2 regions of the Streptomyces sp. NPDC051582 genome follow, and region 2 is predicted to be linked to the other one. Evidence: predicted binding sites of a transcription regulator. Region 2 holds the regulator's gene; the other holds the start of a gene.
What was found. The regulator HrcA, encoded in region 2, represses chaperone genes, less so after heat shock. The targets are predictions, from matches to a motif close to TTNGCACTCNGNNNNNCNGAGTGCNAA.

Region 1 (7,321 bases), on a different contig from region 2:
TCCTCGCACACCTCCACCAGATGGCGGCGGCAGCGCGGACAGCCCGCGATCCAGGGCTCGTCGGCGAGTTCGGCCATGCCCACCCGCTCCGCCCCCGCCAGCCGGTGCCCTTGCGGAACCAGGCCCACGAGCCGGTCCGTGAGCAGCGGCCGCACCACGAGGTCCTGCCACTCGCCGGCGTCGGCCGGGCCGGCGGCCGCGGGCGAGGCCGAGCCGTACCGGAAGGCCAGCGCCAGATCGCAGTCGCCCTCGCGCAGCATCTCCACGGACCGCGGGGGCTCCGCCTCGACCAGCGAGATCCGGGTACCGGGGTGCTCGGCGCGCATCGCGGCCAGCGCGGTCGGCACCAGCGTCGAACTGCCACTGGGGAAGGACACCAGCCGGACCCGGCCCGCGCGCAGCCCGGCGATGGCCGCGACCTCCTCCTCGGCGGCCGTCAGCCCGGCGAGGATCCCGGCGGCGTGCCGGACCAGGGCCGTACCGGCCTGCGTCAGCCGCATCTCTCGGCCGGCCCGGACGAGCAGCGGGGTGCCCGCGGACTGCTCCAGCGCCTTCATCTGCTGGGAGACGGCGGGCTGGGTGCAGCCGAGCTCGCGGGCGGCGGCGGAGAAGGACCCGGTGCCGGCGACGGCGCGCAGCACCCGGAGATGTCGTGCCTCGATCATCCTCCGAGCATAAGCCCTGCTTTGGGCCCGGTGCGAATACTCTCGTGCTTCTTTGAGGGGGCTCGGCTACCTTGGCTGCATGCCCCCCTCTGCTCCCGGCGCTCCCGGCGCCCCCGCGGCCCCCCTGCGCGTCCTCTCCGTGAACCTCGGCCGGGCGACGGTCGTCGAGCACACCGACGCGGAGGGCGGGCTGACCGGCATCGGCAAGAAGCCCGTCCCCGGCCCGGTCGACGTGTTCGCCCCCGGGCCCAAGGGGACCGGCGCCGGCGGTCTCGCGGGGGACGCGGTCTGCGACCTGCGCCACCACGGCGTGGACCACCAGGCGGTCTACGCCTACGCGCGCGAGGACCTCGACTGGTGGGAGGCCGAGCTGGGCCGGGAACTGCCCGCCGGTCTCTTCGGCGAGAACCTCACCACCTCCGGCATGGACCTGACGGGCGCACGGCTGGGCGAGCGCTGGCGCGTCGGCTCGGGCGGGCTCGTCCTCGAAGTGGCCTCGGCCCGCATCCCGTGCCGCACCTTCCAGGGCGCCCTCGGCGAGCGGGGCTGGGTCAAGCGGTTCACGCAGGCCGCGCGGCCGGGTGCGTACCTGCGCGTGGTCCGGGAGGGTCCGGTCTCCCCCGGCGACCGCGTCGAGATCACGCACCGGCCGGACCACGACGTGACGGTGGAGCTCTGGTTCCGCGCCTTCACCACCGACCGGTCGCTGCTGCCGCGCACGCGGGCGGCGGGCGGGGCGATGGCTCCGCAGTGGCACGAGATGGCCCTGGCCCACGTGGAGAAGTACGGGCGGTAGGGCGGGAGCAGGGGTTTTCGTAGCCGGAAGTAGCGGTTCCGCAGCGGGAAGCGACGGTGCGCGGCGCCGACGATCACGAAGGGGTACCGCCCGGCGGGCTCCCCTTGAGCTGTCGCCGGGGGCGGCTAGGTTGCGCCTATGACGACTGCGTTGATTACGGGATCCACGGCGGGCATCGGCGCCGCATTCGCCCGGCGGCTCGCCGCCCAGGGCCACAACCTCGTACTGGTGGCCCGCGATGCGTCGCGGCTCGGCGAGCAGGCCACCGAACTGCACGACCGGCACGGCATCGAGGCCGAGGTGCTGGTTGCCGACCTGTCCACCGACGAGGGCATCGCCGCCGTGGAGCACCGCCTCGGCGACCGCACGCACCCGGTGGACCTGCTGGTCAACAACGCGGGCTTCGGCAACAAGGGCCGCTACCTCGAAGTCTCCATGGCCGACGAGCTGACCATGCTCAAGGTGCACGTCGAGGCCGTCCTGCGGCTGACCTCGGCGGCCACCGAGTCGATGCGCTCGCGGGGCCGGGGCGGCGTCGTCAACGTGGCCTCGGTGGCGGCGTTCGTACCGCGCGGTACGTACGGGGCGAGCAAGGCCTGGGTCGTGCAGTTCACGCAGGGCGCGGCGCGGGACCTGTCCGGAACGGGCGTACGGCTGATGGCGCTGTGCCCGGGCTTCGTGCGCACCGAGTTCCACCAGCGCGCCGGCATGGGAACGGACAACATCCCCAACTGGATGTGGCTCGACGCGGACAAGCTGGTGGCGGCGGCGCTGGACGACCTGGCGCGCGGCAAGACGGTCTCCGTCCCGGATCCGCGGTACAAGGCGCTGATGGGCGTGGTGAAGCTGACCCCGCGCGGGCTGCTGGGCGGGGTGTCCTCGCGCACGGGCCGCAAGTACGGCCCGCAGTAGCCCGGCGACCACCGGGTGGGGCGGCCTCGAAACCGGCTGAACGGGTGAAATCTCCCTAAACTGGACGTGTCCCCTTCCAGCGCGGGAGTACGCCATGACATTCGTACAGATAGTCGATTACGAGACCAGCAGACCCGAGGCGGTCAACGAGGTCATCGAGCGGTACCTGGAGAAGACGAAGGGCAAGCGCACCGTGTCCCACACCGTGGTGGGCAGGGACCGGGAATCCGAGAACCACTTCGTCGACGTCGTCGAATTCCCGTCGTACGAAGCGGCCATGAAGAACTCTCACCTCCCGGAGACGGACACGATGTTCCAGGAGATGATGGCCCTCTGCGACGGGATGCCCCGGTTCACCAACCTGGACGTCGTGCGCGACGAGCACCTCAACACCCTGCTCGCGAGCCGCATGTTCGAAGAGGTCGCGATGAAGGGCGACATGTCCGTCGTGGACGAGATCTTCGCGACGGACTACCGGGACCACGACATCAGCCGGCCCCAGGCCAAGATCGGCCGCGACGGCATCCGCGAGGACGTGCAGGCCTGGCGCAGCGCCTTCGACTTCGCCTTCACCCTGGACGCGCAGATGGCACAGGAGGACCACGTCACCACGATGTGGACCTTCAGCGGCAAGCACACGGGCGAGTTCATGGGGATCGCCCCGACCGGCAAGGACTGCACGATGACCGGCACCACGGTCTTCCGGTGCGAGGACGGAATGATCAAGGAAGGCTGGTGGCACTACGACGCCATGCGCCTGATGAGGGACCTGGGCGCGATGTAGCCCCGCCCGGCCCACCGCACCGCACCGCACCTACGCAGCTCACCGCACCCGGCCAACGGGGAAGGCCCCGTTCCGCAGATGCGGAACGGGGCCTTCCCGATGTGGGGCGCGATCAGTGGCTGTGGCCGTGACCGTGGCCGTGACCGGCGTCGCCCTCTTCGTCGGCCGGCTTCTCGACGACCAGGGTCTCGGTCGTGAGCAGCAGGGAGGCGATGGAAGCGGCGTTCTCCAGCGCGGAGCGGGTGACCTTGACCGGGTCGATGACGCCGGCCTTGACCAGGTCGCCGTACTCGCCGGTGGCGGCGTTGAAGCCCTGGCCCTTGTCGAGCTCGGCGACCTTCGAGGTGATGACGTAGCCCTCAAGGCCGGCGTTCTCGGCGATCCAGCGCAGCGGCTCGACGGCGGCGCGGCGCACGACCGCGACACCCGTGCCCTCGTCGCCGGACAGACCCAGGTTGCCGTCGAGCACCTTCACGGCGTGGACGAGCGCGGAGCCACCGCCGGAGACGATGCCCTCCTCGACCGCGGCGCGGGTCGCCGAGATGGCGTCCTCAAGGCGGTGCTTCTTCTCCTTGAGCTCCACCTCGGTGGCGGCGCCGACCTTGATGACGCAGACGCCGCCGGCGAGCTTCGCCAGGCGCTCCTGCAGCTTCTCGCGGTCCCAGTCCGAGTCCGTGGACTCGATCTCGGCCTTGATCTGGTTGACGCGGCCGAGGACCTCGTCGGAGCTGCCGGCACCGTCGACGATCGTGGTGTCGTCCTTGGAGATGGTCACGCGGCGCGCGGAACCGAGTACGTCCAGACCGGCCTGGTCGAGCTTGAGGCCGACCTCCTCGGCGATGACGGTGGCACCGGTGAGGGTGGCCATGTCCTGGAGCATCGCCTTGCGGCGGTCACCGAAGCCGGGGGCCTTGACGGCGACCGCGTTGAAGGTGCCGCGGATCTTGTTGACGACGAGGGTGGAGAGCGCCTCGCCCTCGACGTCCTCGGCGATGATCAGCAGCGGCTTCGAGGCGCCGGCCTGGATGACCTTCTCCAGCAGCGGCAGGAGGTCCTGGATGGAGGAGATCTTGCCCTGGTTGATCAGGATGTACGGGTCGTCGAGGACGGCCTCCATACGCTCCTGGTCGGTGACCATGTACGGGGAGAGGTAGCCCTTGTCGAAGGCCATGCCCTCGGTGAACTCCAGCTCCAGGCCGAAGGCGTTGGACTCCTCGACGGTGATGACACCGTCCTTGCCGACCTTGTCCATCGCCTCGGCGATGAGCTCGCCGACCTGCTGGTCCTGCGCGGAGAGCGCGGCCACGGCGGCGATGTCGGACTTGTCCTCGATCGGGCGGGCGGTCGCGAGGAGCTCCTCGGACACGGCCTTGACCGCGGCGTCGATGCCCTTCTTGAGGGCGGCCGGGGAGGCGCCGGCGGCGACGTTGCGCAGACCCTCGCGGACCAGCGCCTGGGCCAGCACGGTGGCGGTGGTGGTGCCGTCACCCGCGATGTCGTTGGTCTTGGTCGCCACCTCCTTCACGAGCTGCGCGCCCAGGTTCTCGTACGGGTCGTCCAGCTCGACCTCGCGAGCGATGGTGACACCGTCGTTGGTGATGGTGGGGGCGCCGAACTTCTTGTCGATGACGACGTTGCGGCCCTTGGGGCCGATCGTCACCTTCACCGTGTCGGCCAGCTTGTTGACGCCGCGCTCGAGGGCGCGACGGGCGTCCTCGTCGAACTTCAGGATCTTCGCCATGGGAGCGGTTCAGCCCTCTCGAAAACTCGGGTTTAACGAACCGCGCCCCTTGCCGCCCGGCAATCAGCGGGGTGACCAGGGGCGCAGCTCAAAGCAATGCTTGGTACTTCGGTGAATTACTTCTCGATGATCGCGAGCACGTCGCGAGCCGAGAGGACGAGGTACTCCTCGCCGCTGTACTTCACTTCGGTGCCGCCGTACTTGCTGTACAGCACGATGTCGCCGACGCTGACGTCCAGCGGGAGACGCTGGCCGTCCTCGAAGCGACCCGGGCCCACGGCGAGGACGACGCCCTCCTGGGGCTTCTCCTTCGCGGTGTCCGGGATGACCAGGCCGGAAGCCGTGGTCTGCTCGGCGTCGAGCGGCTGGACCACGATGCGGTCCTCAAGCGGCTTGATGGCAACCTTGGAGCTGGTGGTCGTCACGATCCGACCTCCCCCTTCGGAGATCTCACGGGGCTAACTGTCTGGGTGGCGACCAGGTGGATCCGTCGTCGCGGGTGCCGGACCTGCCTGTCGCTGTGTTGGCACTCACCGGTGGCGAGTGCCAGGTGCGAGACTATTCCGGCGATTAGCACTCGGTCAAGCGGAGTGCCAACACGCTCCGCCGGGTCGTCCGGATCGGGGGTCCCCCCCGCCGCCCCCGAGACCCCGCCCGGGGGCTGCGCCCCGGGGCCCGGGCGGGACTGCGCCCAAGAGTCCCGGTGGGTGATATGTGACAGTTGGGGGCGTGCGCATTCTCGTGGTCGAAGACGAAGAGGGCCTCGCCGAGTCACTGAGGCGCGGCCTCTCCGCCGACGGGCACTGGGTCGACCTCGCCCACGACGGCCACCGCGGGCTGGACCTCGCCCGCACCGGCTCGTACGACGCCGTCCTGCTCGACCTGATGCTGCCCGGCCTCAGCGGGTACGAGATCTGCGCCCGCCTGCGGGCCGGCGGCGACCCGACTCCCGTCCTCATGCTGACCGCCAAGGACGGCGAGTACGACGAGGCCGAAGGCCTCGACAGCGGCGCCGACGACTACCTCACCAAGCCGTTCTCGTTCGTCGTGCTGGCCGCACGCCTGCGCGCCCTCGCCCGGCGGGCGGCGGCCGACGCCGCCGGCCCCCGCCCCACCCTCCAGGCCGGTGACCTCGTCCTCGACCCCGCAGGCCGCCGCTGCCGCCGCGGCCCGCACGAGATCGAGCTCACCGCCCGCGAGCTCGGCGTCCTCGCCTGCCTCATGGAGCAGCCCGGCCGGGCCGTCGCCAAGCAGGACATCCTGGACGAGGTCTGGGACGCCCCGCACGCCATCGACCCGAACATCGTCGAGGTGTACGTCTCCTCGCTGCGCAAGAAGGTCGACGCCCCCTTCGGCCGCCGCTCGATCCTCACCGTCCACGGCACCGGCTACCGCATGGCCGCCGACGGTGGCTGAAACCAGGACGAGCCCCGGCCCGCTCCGGCGCCGCGCCGCGCTGGCCGCCGCCCTCGCCATGGCCGCCGTGCTCGGCGCCGGCGGGCTGTGGCTGTACACCCTGCTGCGGGCCAACCTCCTCGACAACACCACCGGCCGCACCGAGCTCGCCGCCCGCAAGGTGGCCGCCCAGCTCGACGGCCACGCCTTCCCCGGCGGGCGGCTGCCCGCGCCGGAGGGCGGGGTGGACCTGGTCCTCGTACGGGACGCGCAGGGGCGGACCGTCGCCTCCACCGGGGACCTCGCCGACACCCCCGACCTCGGCGGTCTGCGCCCGCCGCCGCCCACCGCCTCCGGCGAGGACTCCCGCTCCGCCGTCCTGCCGCCCGCGCGCCCCGGCGCGGAACGCCGCGCGGTGGTCGCGGTCGAGGCGCCGGGCGGGCACGAGGTGTACGCCGTCACCGTGCTCGGCGACGTGGACGACGCGACCCGCGCCATCGCCCTCGGCCTGCTCGCCGGCGCGCCCCCGCTGATCGGCTTCGCGGCGGCCCTCGCCCGGTGGGTGACCGGACACGCCCTGCGCCCGGTCACCGCGATCCGCACCGAGCTCGCGGCGGTCACCGCGAGCGAGCTGGACCGCCGTGTTCCGGACCCCGGCGGAGCGGACGAGATCGCCCAGCTGGCCCGGACCGTCAACGACACGCTCGACCGGCTGGAGCGGTCCGACGCCCGGCAGCGGCAGTTCACCGCCGACGCCTCGCACGAACTGCGCAATCCGCTGGCCGCCGTCCGGTCCCGGCTGGAGGTGGCGCTGGCCCAGGGCCGCCCCGACCGGGAGTCGGTGGCGGCCGCGCTGGCCGATACCGAGCGGCTCCAGCGCATCGCCGCGGACCTGCTGCTGCTCGCCCGGCTCGACGGCGGCCCCGTACCGCGGACCGAGCCGGTGGACCTGGCGCTGCTGGCCGCGGAGGACCTGGCCCGGCGCCAGGACCCCCGGGTCCCGGTCCGGCTGGACGCGCGGGCCCCCG
Region 2 (7,321 bases):
CTGACGTCGTCGAGCGTGACCCCGCCGAGGCGCCCCTCGCGCTGGATCCGGCCCACGTCGGGCCCCTTGATCCCGTGCCGCGCGAGCAGTCCGGGCACCATGCGGCGCCCGTCCGGTTCGGTGAGCCGGTAGCCGAAGGACTCCACCGGGTGCGAGAGCAGGCGCGCCTCCAGGACGTACGAGGGCCCCTCGGCCAGCGGCCCGTCCGCGGCGACGGGCTCCTCGCGGAGCGCGACGGTCTCCCGGTAGGCGGTCGCGTACCGGAGCCGGTCGAAGAACTTCTGCCCGGAGGCCGGGTAGTGCGCGGTGACGGGGTGCGGGACCCGGTCCAGGTTGATGCGCTGGATCACCCCGGCGAGGCCGAGGCTGTGGTCGCCGTGGAAGTGGGTGACGCAGATCCGGTTGATGTCGTGCGCGGCCACCCCGGCGCGCAGCATCTGGCGCTGGGTGCCCTCGCCCGGGTCGAAGAGGATGCCCTCGCCGTCCCAGCGCAGGAGGTAGCCGTTGTGGTTGCGGTGGCGGGTGGGCACCTGGCTGGCGGTGCCCAGCACCACGAACTCTCGTACGGACACCGGGTTATCCGGGGGGCCACTGGAGGCCGCGGCCGCCGAGGACGTGCGCGTGGGCGTGGAAGACGGTCTGGCCGGCGCCGGCGCCGGTGTTGAACACCACGCGGTAGCCGTGGTCGTCGAGCTTCTCCTCGGCCGCGATGCGCCCGGCCTCGCGCAGCAGGTCTGCGGCGACGGCCGGTTCGGCTGCGGCGAGGGAGGCGGCGTCGGGGTAGTGCACCTTGGGGATCACGAGGACGTGCGTGGGCGCCTGCGGGTTGATGTCCCGGAACGCGAACGTCGTCGCGGTCTCCCGGACCACGGTCGCCGGGATGCTCCCCGCGACGATCTTGCAGAACAGGCAGTCCGCCTGCGGTTCCCCGGCCATTGCTTCGCCTTCCGAGACAGTGGCTCCGGCGGACGGCCCGCCGGAGCCGACGATGATCAGCCCCGGCATCGTATCCGGCGCCGCCGACGCCCTCATGTGCGTTTCGACCGGACCGGGACCCGGGCCGGCCGGGGGCCGGGGGTCAGGACCAGCGGCCCGTGCGCGCCAGCAGGACGGCCGTCGCCGCGGTGCCGGCGGTGGAGGTGCGCAGCACAGAGGAGCCCAGGCGGAAGGGGTGGGCGCCGGCCTCCGCGAAGGCGGCCAGCTCCTCGGGGGAGACCCCGCCTTCCGGTCCGACGACCAGGACGATGGAGCCCGCGGCCGGGAGTTCGGCCGTGGCCAGGGCCCCCGAGGGGGTGTCCCGGTCCTCGTGGAGGACCACCGCCAGGTCGGCCCCGGCCAGCAGCGCCGCGACCTGCTTGGTGGACATGGCCTCGGCCACCTCCGGGAAGCGGACCCGGCGGGACTGCTTGCCCGCCTCCCGGGCCGTGGCCCGCCATTTGGCCAGGGACTTGGCTCCGCGCTCGCCGCGCCACTGGGTGATGCAGCGCGAGGCCTGCCAGGGGACGATCGCGTCCACGCCGGTCTCGGTCATCGTCTCGACCGCGAGCTCGCCGCGGTCCCCCTTGGGGAGGGCCTGGACGACGGTGATCCGTACGGCCGGTTCCGGTTCCTCCCGGACGAGGTTCAAGTCCATGAGGACCAGCCGGTCCTTGCCCTCGGCGGCCTTGACCACGCCCTCCGTCCAGTGACCGCGCCCGTCGGTGAGGACCACGTCCTCACCGGGGTTCAGCCGCTTCACGGACACCGCGTGCCGGCCCTCCGGGCCGTCGAGCACGAACTCCGGCCCCGCGGGGACCTCTTCGACCACGAACACGGGGGCGGTCATGACGTACTCCTGTTGTTCATCGACTTCAATGCACTCTGTGCCTCGGCCAGTTCCGCCGCCAGCACCTCCACCAGCTTCCCCGCGGGCAGCGCCCGCGCCAGCCGGTGTCCCTGGCCCGCCCACAGGGCCATGCCCTGCGGGTCCCCGGCCGCTGCGGCCGCCTTGCGCAGTCCGCTGGTCATGTGGTGGATCTGCGGGTACGCGGCCGGGGCGTACGGCCCGTGCTCCCGCATGAACCGGTTCACCAGTCCCCGCGCCGGCCGCCCCGAGAACGCCCTGGTCAGCTCCGTGTGGGGGAACAGGAGGTCCGTCAGGGCCCGCTTGTGCAGCGGATGCGCGCCCGACTCGGGGCAGGCCAGGAACGCGGTGCCGAGCTGCGCCGCCCCCGCGCCCGCCGCCAGCAGCGCCGCGATCTGCGATCCCCGCATCAGCCCGCCCGCCGCGATGATCGGCAGCGCCACGGCCTCCCGTACCTGCGCCACCAGCGCGAGCAGGCCCACGCCCGCCGTGCCGTCGGCCTGCGGGTCGTCGCGGTGGGTGCCCTGGTGGCCGCCGGCCTCCACGCCCTGGACGCAGAGGGCGTCGGCGCCCGCGGCCTGGACGGCGCGGGCCTCGTCGACCGAGGTGACGGTGACCACGGAGTACGTACCGGCCTGGCGCAGGGCGGCGAGGACCACGGGCGCGGGGCAGCCGAAGGTGAACGAGACCACGGGGACCGGGTCTTCGAGGAGGATCGCCAGCTTGGCGTCGTAGCCGTCGTCGCTCGTGCCGATGATGTCCTCGTCGGCCAGGGACAGCTCGTACCAGCTGGCCTCCCCCGCCAGCTGCCCGCGGTACGCCTCCACGGCCGACTGGTCCACGTACCCGGTCTGCGGCATGAAGAGGTTCACGCCGAACGGGCGCCGGGTCAGCGCGCGCAGCTGTTTGATCTCCTGGTACATGCCGTCGGCCGTCTTGTAGCCGCCGGCCAGGAAGCCCAGGCCGCCCGCCTCGCACACGGCGGCGGCCAGCGGCGGACAGGAGGCGCCGCCCGCCATGGGAGCCTGCACGATCGGGTAGGGGGAGAGACCGTACGGTGCGGAGGACATGCCCTGCATCGTGCCATGTCCCGCCCACCGGGCCGAATCACCGCATTCGCCTGGCATAGTCCGCTTCACCGGCGGCGTCCGCACCGATGCGACGAGCCCGGTCCGGGGCATCCCCGGACCGGGCTCGTACGTCTGCCGACGGGCCGGTCAGCGGCCGTTGAAGGCGTCCTTCAGGCGGCTGAACAGGCCCTGCTGCCCCGGCGCGAACTGGCCCGTGGGCCGCTCCTCGCCGCGCAGCTTGGCGAGCTGGCGCAGCAGCTCCTCCTGCTGGGCGTCCAGCTTGCCGGGGGTGGTGACCTCGACGTGGACGATCAGGTCGCCGCGGCCGCCGCCGCGCAGGTGCGTGACGCCGCGCCCGTGCAGCGGGATCGACTGGCCGGACCCGGTGCCGGGCCGGATGTCGATCTCCTCCATGCCGTCCAGGGTCTCCAGCGGGCATTTGGTGCCCAGGGCCGCGGCCGTCATGGGGATGGTCACCGTGCAGTGCAGGTCGTCCCCGCGCCGCTGGAAGGTCGGGTGCGAGAGCTCGTGGATCTCCACGTACAGGTCGCCGGCGGGGCCGCCGCCGGGGCCGACCTCGCCCTCGCCCGCGAGCTGGATCCGGGTGCCGTTCTCGACACCGGCGGGGATCTTGACCGTCAGGCTGCGGCGGGAGCGGACCCGGCCGTCGCCCGCGCACTCGGGGCACGGGGTCGGGACCACGGTGCCGAAGCCCTGGCACTGGGGGCAGGGACGCGAGGTCATGACCTGGCCCAGGAAGGACCGGGTGACCTGCGACACCTCACCGCGACCGCGGCACATGTCACACGTCTGCGCCGAGGTGCCGGGGGCGGCGCCCTCGCCGGAGCAGGTGGTGCAGACGACGGCCGTGTCGACCTGGATGTCCTTGGTCGTGCCGAAGGCGGCCTCGTCCAGCTCCAGGTCGAGGCGGATCATGGCGTCCTGGCCGCGGCGGGTCCGCGAGCGCGGTCCGCGCTGCGAGGCCTGGCCGAAGAAGGCGTCCATGATGTCGGAGAAGTTGCCGAAGCCGCCCGCACCGAAGCCACCCGCGCCCGCGCCGCCGCCCGAGGAGGACAGCGGGTCGCCGCCGAGGTCGTAGACCTGCTTCTTCTGCGGGTCCGAGAGCACCTCGTAGGCCGCGTTGATCTCCTTGAAGCGCTCCTGCGTCTTCGGATCCGGATTCACGTCCGGGTGGAGTTCACGCGCGAGGCGGCGGAAGGCCTTCTTGATCTCGTCCTGCGATGCGTCGCGGCGCACGCCGAGAACGGCGTAGTAGTCCGTGGCCACTTACGACTCCGCCAGGATCTGTCCGACGTAACGTGCCACTGCGCGTACCGCTCCCATCGTTCCGGGGTAGTCCATGCGGGTCGGTCCGACCACGCCGAGTTTGGCGACTGTCTCGCCGCCCGAACCGTAGCCGACGGAGACGACGGACGTGGAGTTCAGTCCCTCGTAGGCATTCTCATGCCCGATCCGTACGGCCATTCCCGACTCGTTGGCCTCGCCCAGCAGCTTGAGGAGCACGACCTGCTCCTCCAGCGCTTCGAGCACCGGCCTGATCGTCAGGGGAAAATCGTGTCCGAAGCGCGTGAGATTGGCGGTCCCGCCGATCATCAGCCGCTCCTCGGCCTCTTCGACCAGCGTCTCCAGCAGCGTGGAGAGCACGGTCGACACCGTGCCGCGGTCCTCCGGTTCGAAGGACTCCGGCAGGTCCTGCACGAGCTGCGGCACGTCGGTGAACCGACGGCCGACGACCCGGCTGTTGAGCCGCGCCCGCAGATCGGCCAGCGAGCTCTCGCCGAACGGCGCCTGGCAGTCGACCAGACGCTGCTCCACCCGCCCCGTGTCGGTGATCAGCACGAGCATGAGCCGGGCCGGAGCCAGCGACAGCAGTTCCACGTGCCGCACCGTCGAACGGGTCAGGCTCGGGTACTGGACGACGGCGACCTGCCGGGTGAGCTGCGCGAGCAGCCGCACGGTGCGGCCGACGACGTCGTCGAGGTCGACGGCGCCGTCGAGGAAGTTCTGGATCGCACGGCGCTCGGGCGTCGACAGGGGTTTGACCCCCGCCAGCCTGTCGACGAAGAGCCGGTAGCCCTTGTCGGTGGGGATCCGGCCGGCGCTGGTGTGGGGCTGGGCGATGTAGCCCTCCTCCTCCAGCACGGCCATGTCGTTGCGCACGGTGGCGGGCGAGACGCCGAGCCGGTGCCGCTCGGTGAGCGCCTTGGAGCCGACCGGCTCCTCCGTCCCGACGTAGTCCTGGACGATGGCGCGCAGCACCTCAAGTCTGCGTTCGCTCAGCATCGCGCACACCTCCAGCTGGTCGTCGTGGCTCGTCGTGGTCGGTTTCATCTGCTTCGTTGGCACTCCGGGCGTTCGAGTGCCAGAGATCCCCCGGCCAGTGTACGGCCGGGTAGTCAGCCCCTGGCAAGGGCGGCCCGCCAGGGTAGCGTCGCGGCATGGACGTGCATTGGGAAGAGGCGGGCTGGGAGCGGCTGACCGGGCGGACCGGGCGGCGACGGCTCCCGGTGTGGGACTGCACGGTGGGACTGGTGGTGGGGGACGAGTCGGTGCTCCTGATCGACCCGGGCTCGTGCGTACGCGAAGGCGCGCAGCTGCGGGCGGAGGCGGAGCGGCTGACCGGCCGGCGCGTGACGCATATCGCATTCACGCACGGCCATTTCGATCACGTACTGGGTGCGGGCGCGTTCGCCGGGGCCGAGGTGTACGGGGCGGTGGGGCTGGACGCGGAGCTGGCGACGGGCCGGGAGGAGCTGCGCGGCGACGCGGTCCGGCAGGGGCTCGCGGAGGCCGAGGCGACCGAGGCCGTGGACCTGCTGGTGGTGCCCCGGCACCACGTGTCGGGCGAATGGACGCTGGAGCTGGGCGGGGTGCAGGCACTGCTGGCCAACGTCGGACCGGGGCACACCCCGTACGACCTGGCGGTGTGCGTGCCGGGCGAGCGCGAGACGGTGTTCTGCGGGGACCTCGTCGAGGAGTCGGGGCAGCCCCAGGCGGGCAGCGACGCGGTGCCGGCGCAGTGGCCGGCGGCGCTGGACCGGCTGCTGTCGCTGGGCGGGGACGACGCGCTGTACGTGCCGGGTCACGGAGCGGTGGTCACGGCGGACTTCGTCCGTGAGCAACGCGACACACTGGCACGGCGGTTCGGCGTGTCGGTCACGTGAGGGCGCGCGCTCTCCTACGCTCGGCCGGATGCGCGAGTACTCCCCCGACCTGACCCCGCAGTGGAAGCGCCCCAAGCCGGTGCCGGAGGTGCCGGCCGACACCGACCTGGTGGTCGAGGTGGCGGGTACGGACTTCTGCGGGGCGGTGGTGGCGTGCGAGGCGGGCACCGTGACCCTGGAGGACCGCTTCGGCAAGCGGCGGGTGTTCCCGCTGGAGCCGCGGGGGTTCCTGCTGGAGGGCGCCGTGGTGACCCTGACCCGCCCCTCACGGGCCCCCGCGGCCCCCTTGCGCACGTCCTCGGGCTCGGTGGCGGTCCCGGGGGCGCGTGCGCGCGTGGCGCGGGCCGGGCGGATCTACGTGGAGGGCCGGCACGACGCGGAGCTCGTGGAGCGGGTCTGGGGTGACGACCTGCGGATCGAGGGCGTGGTGGTGGAGTACCTGGAGGGCGTCGACGACCTGCCCGCGGTGGTCGCGGACTTCGCCCCGGCCCCCGACGCCCGCCTGGGCGTACTGGTGGACCACCTGGTGCCGGGTTCGAAGGAGTCCCGTATCGCGGCCTCGGTGACCTCGCCCGACGTCCTGGTCGTCGGCCACCCGTACGTGGACGTCTGGCAGGCGGTGAAGCCGTCCGCCCTGGGCATCCCCGCGTGGCCGGTGGTCCCGCCGGGCCAGGACTGGAAGACGGGCGTCTGCAGGGCGCTGGGCTGGCCGGAGAACACCGGCGCCGCCTGGCAGCACATCCTGTCCCGCGTGCGGTCCTACAAGGACCTGGAGCCGGTCCTGCTGGGCCGCGTGGAGGAACTGATCGACTTCGTGACAGCACCGCTCTGAGCCACGGCAGGGTGCCGAATCCCATGGTGGGGGTCCACGATCGGACGTGCGGGCACGCCGCCGGCCGCGGGCACGCGCGGCAGGAGGCCACGAGCAGGCAGGGTCGCACCTGCCCGTACCCGCACCGATTCACTCGTCCGTGAGGTCAGTCCACCAGATCGCGGACCACCGCGTCGGCCAGGAGCCGGCCGCGCAGGGTCAGCACGGCGCGGCCCGCCTCGTACGGAGCCGGCTCCAGCAGGCCGTCGGCCAGGGCGCGGCGGGAGGCCGCCAGGCCGGCCGGGGCCAGCAGGGACAGCGGTACGCCGTCCACCAGGCGCAGCTCCAGCAGGATGCGCTCCACCCGGCGGTCCTCCTCGGAGAGGAGCTCGCGGCCCGCGCCCGGGGAGCG

Region 1: a site for HrcA is predicted at 5,469-5,495, ahead of groES (co-chaperone GroES). Genes of this name have one in related genera too.

What each region holds. Positions count from the first base shown of each region.
Region 1 is NZ_JBFAZJ010000001.1:549,146-556,466, forward strand. Features, by position in the region: gene AB0M92_RS02485 (LysR family transcriptional regulator) at 1-665, opposite strand, end outside; gene AB0M92_RS02490 (MOSC domain-containing protein) at 790-1,461, shown strand; gene AB0M92_RS02495 (SDR family oxidoreductase) at 1,600-2,373, shown strand; gene AB0M92_RS02500 (ester cyclase) at 2,468-3,157, shown strand; gene groL (chaperonin GroEL) at 3,270-4,898, opposite strand; gene groES (co-chaperone GroES) at 5,015-5,323, opposite strand; gene AB0M92_RS02515 (response regulator transcription factor) at 5,628-6,314, shown strand; gene AB0M92_RS02520 (HAMP domain-containing sensor histidine kinase) at 6,307-7,321, shown strand, end outside.
Region 2 is NZ_JBFAZJ010000043.1:27,917-35,237, forward strand. Features, by position in the region: gene AB0M92_RS35415 (ribonuclease Z) at 1-572, opposite strand, end outside; gene AB0M92_RS35420 (histidine triad nucleotide-binding protein) at 577-936, opposite strand; gene AB0M92_RS35425 (16S rRNA (uracil(1498)-N(3))-methyltransferase) at 1,079-1,825, opposite strand; gene AB0M92_RS35430 (nitronate monooxygenase) at 1,822-2,913, opposite strand; gene dnaJ (molecular chaperone DnaJ) at 3,061-4,200, opposite strand; gene hrcA (heat-inducible transcriptional repressor HrcA) at 4,201-5,217, opposite strand; gene AB0M92_RS35445 (MBL fold metallo-hydrolase) at 5,373-6,098, shown strand; gene AB0M92_RS35450 (DUF3097 domain-containing protein) at 6,127-6,930, shown strand; gene hemW (radical SAM family heme chaperone HemW) at 7,076-7,321, opposite strand, start outside.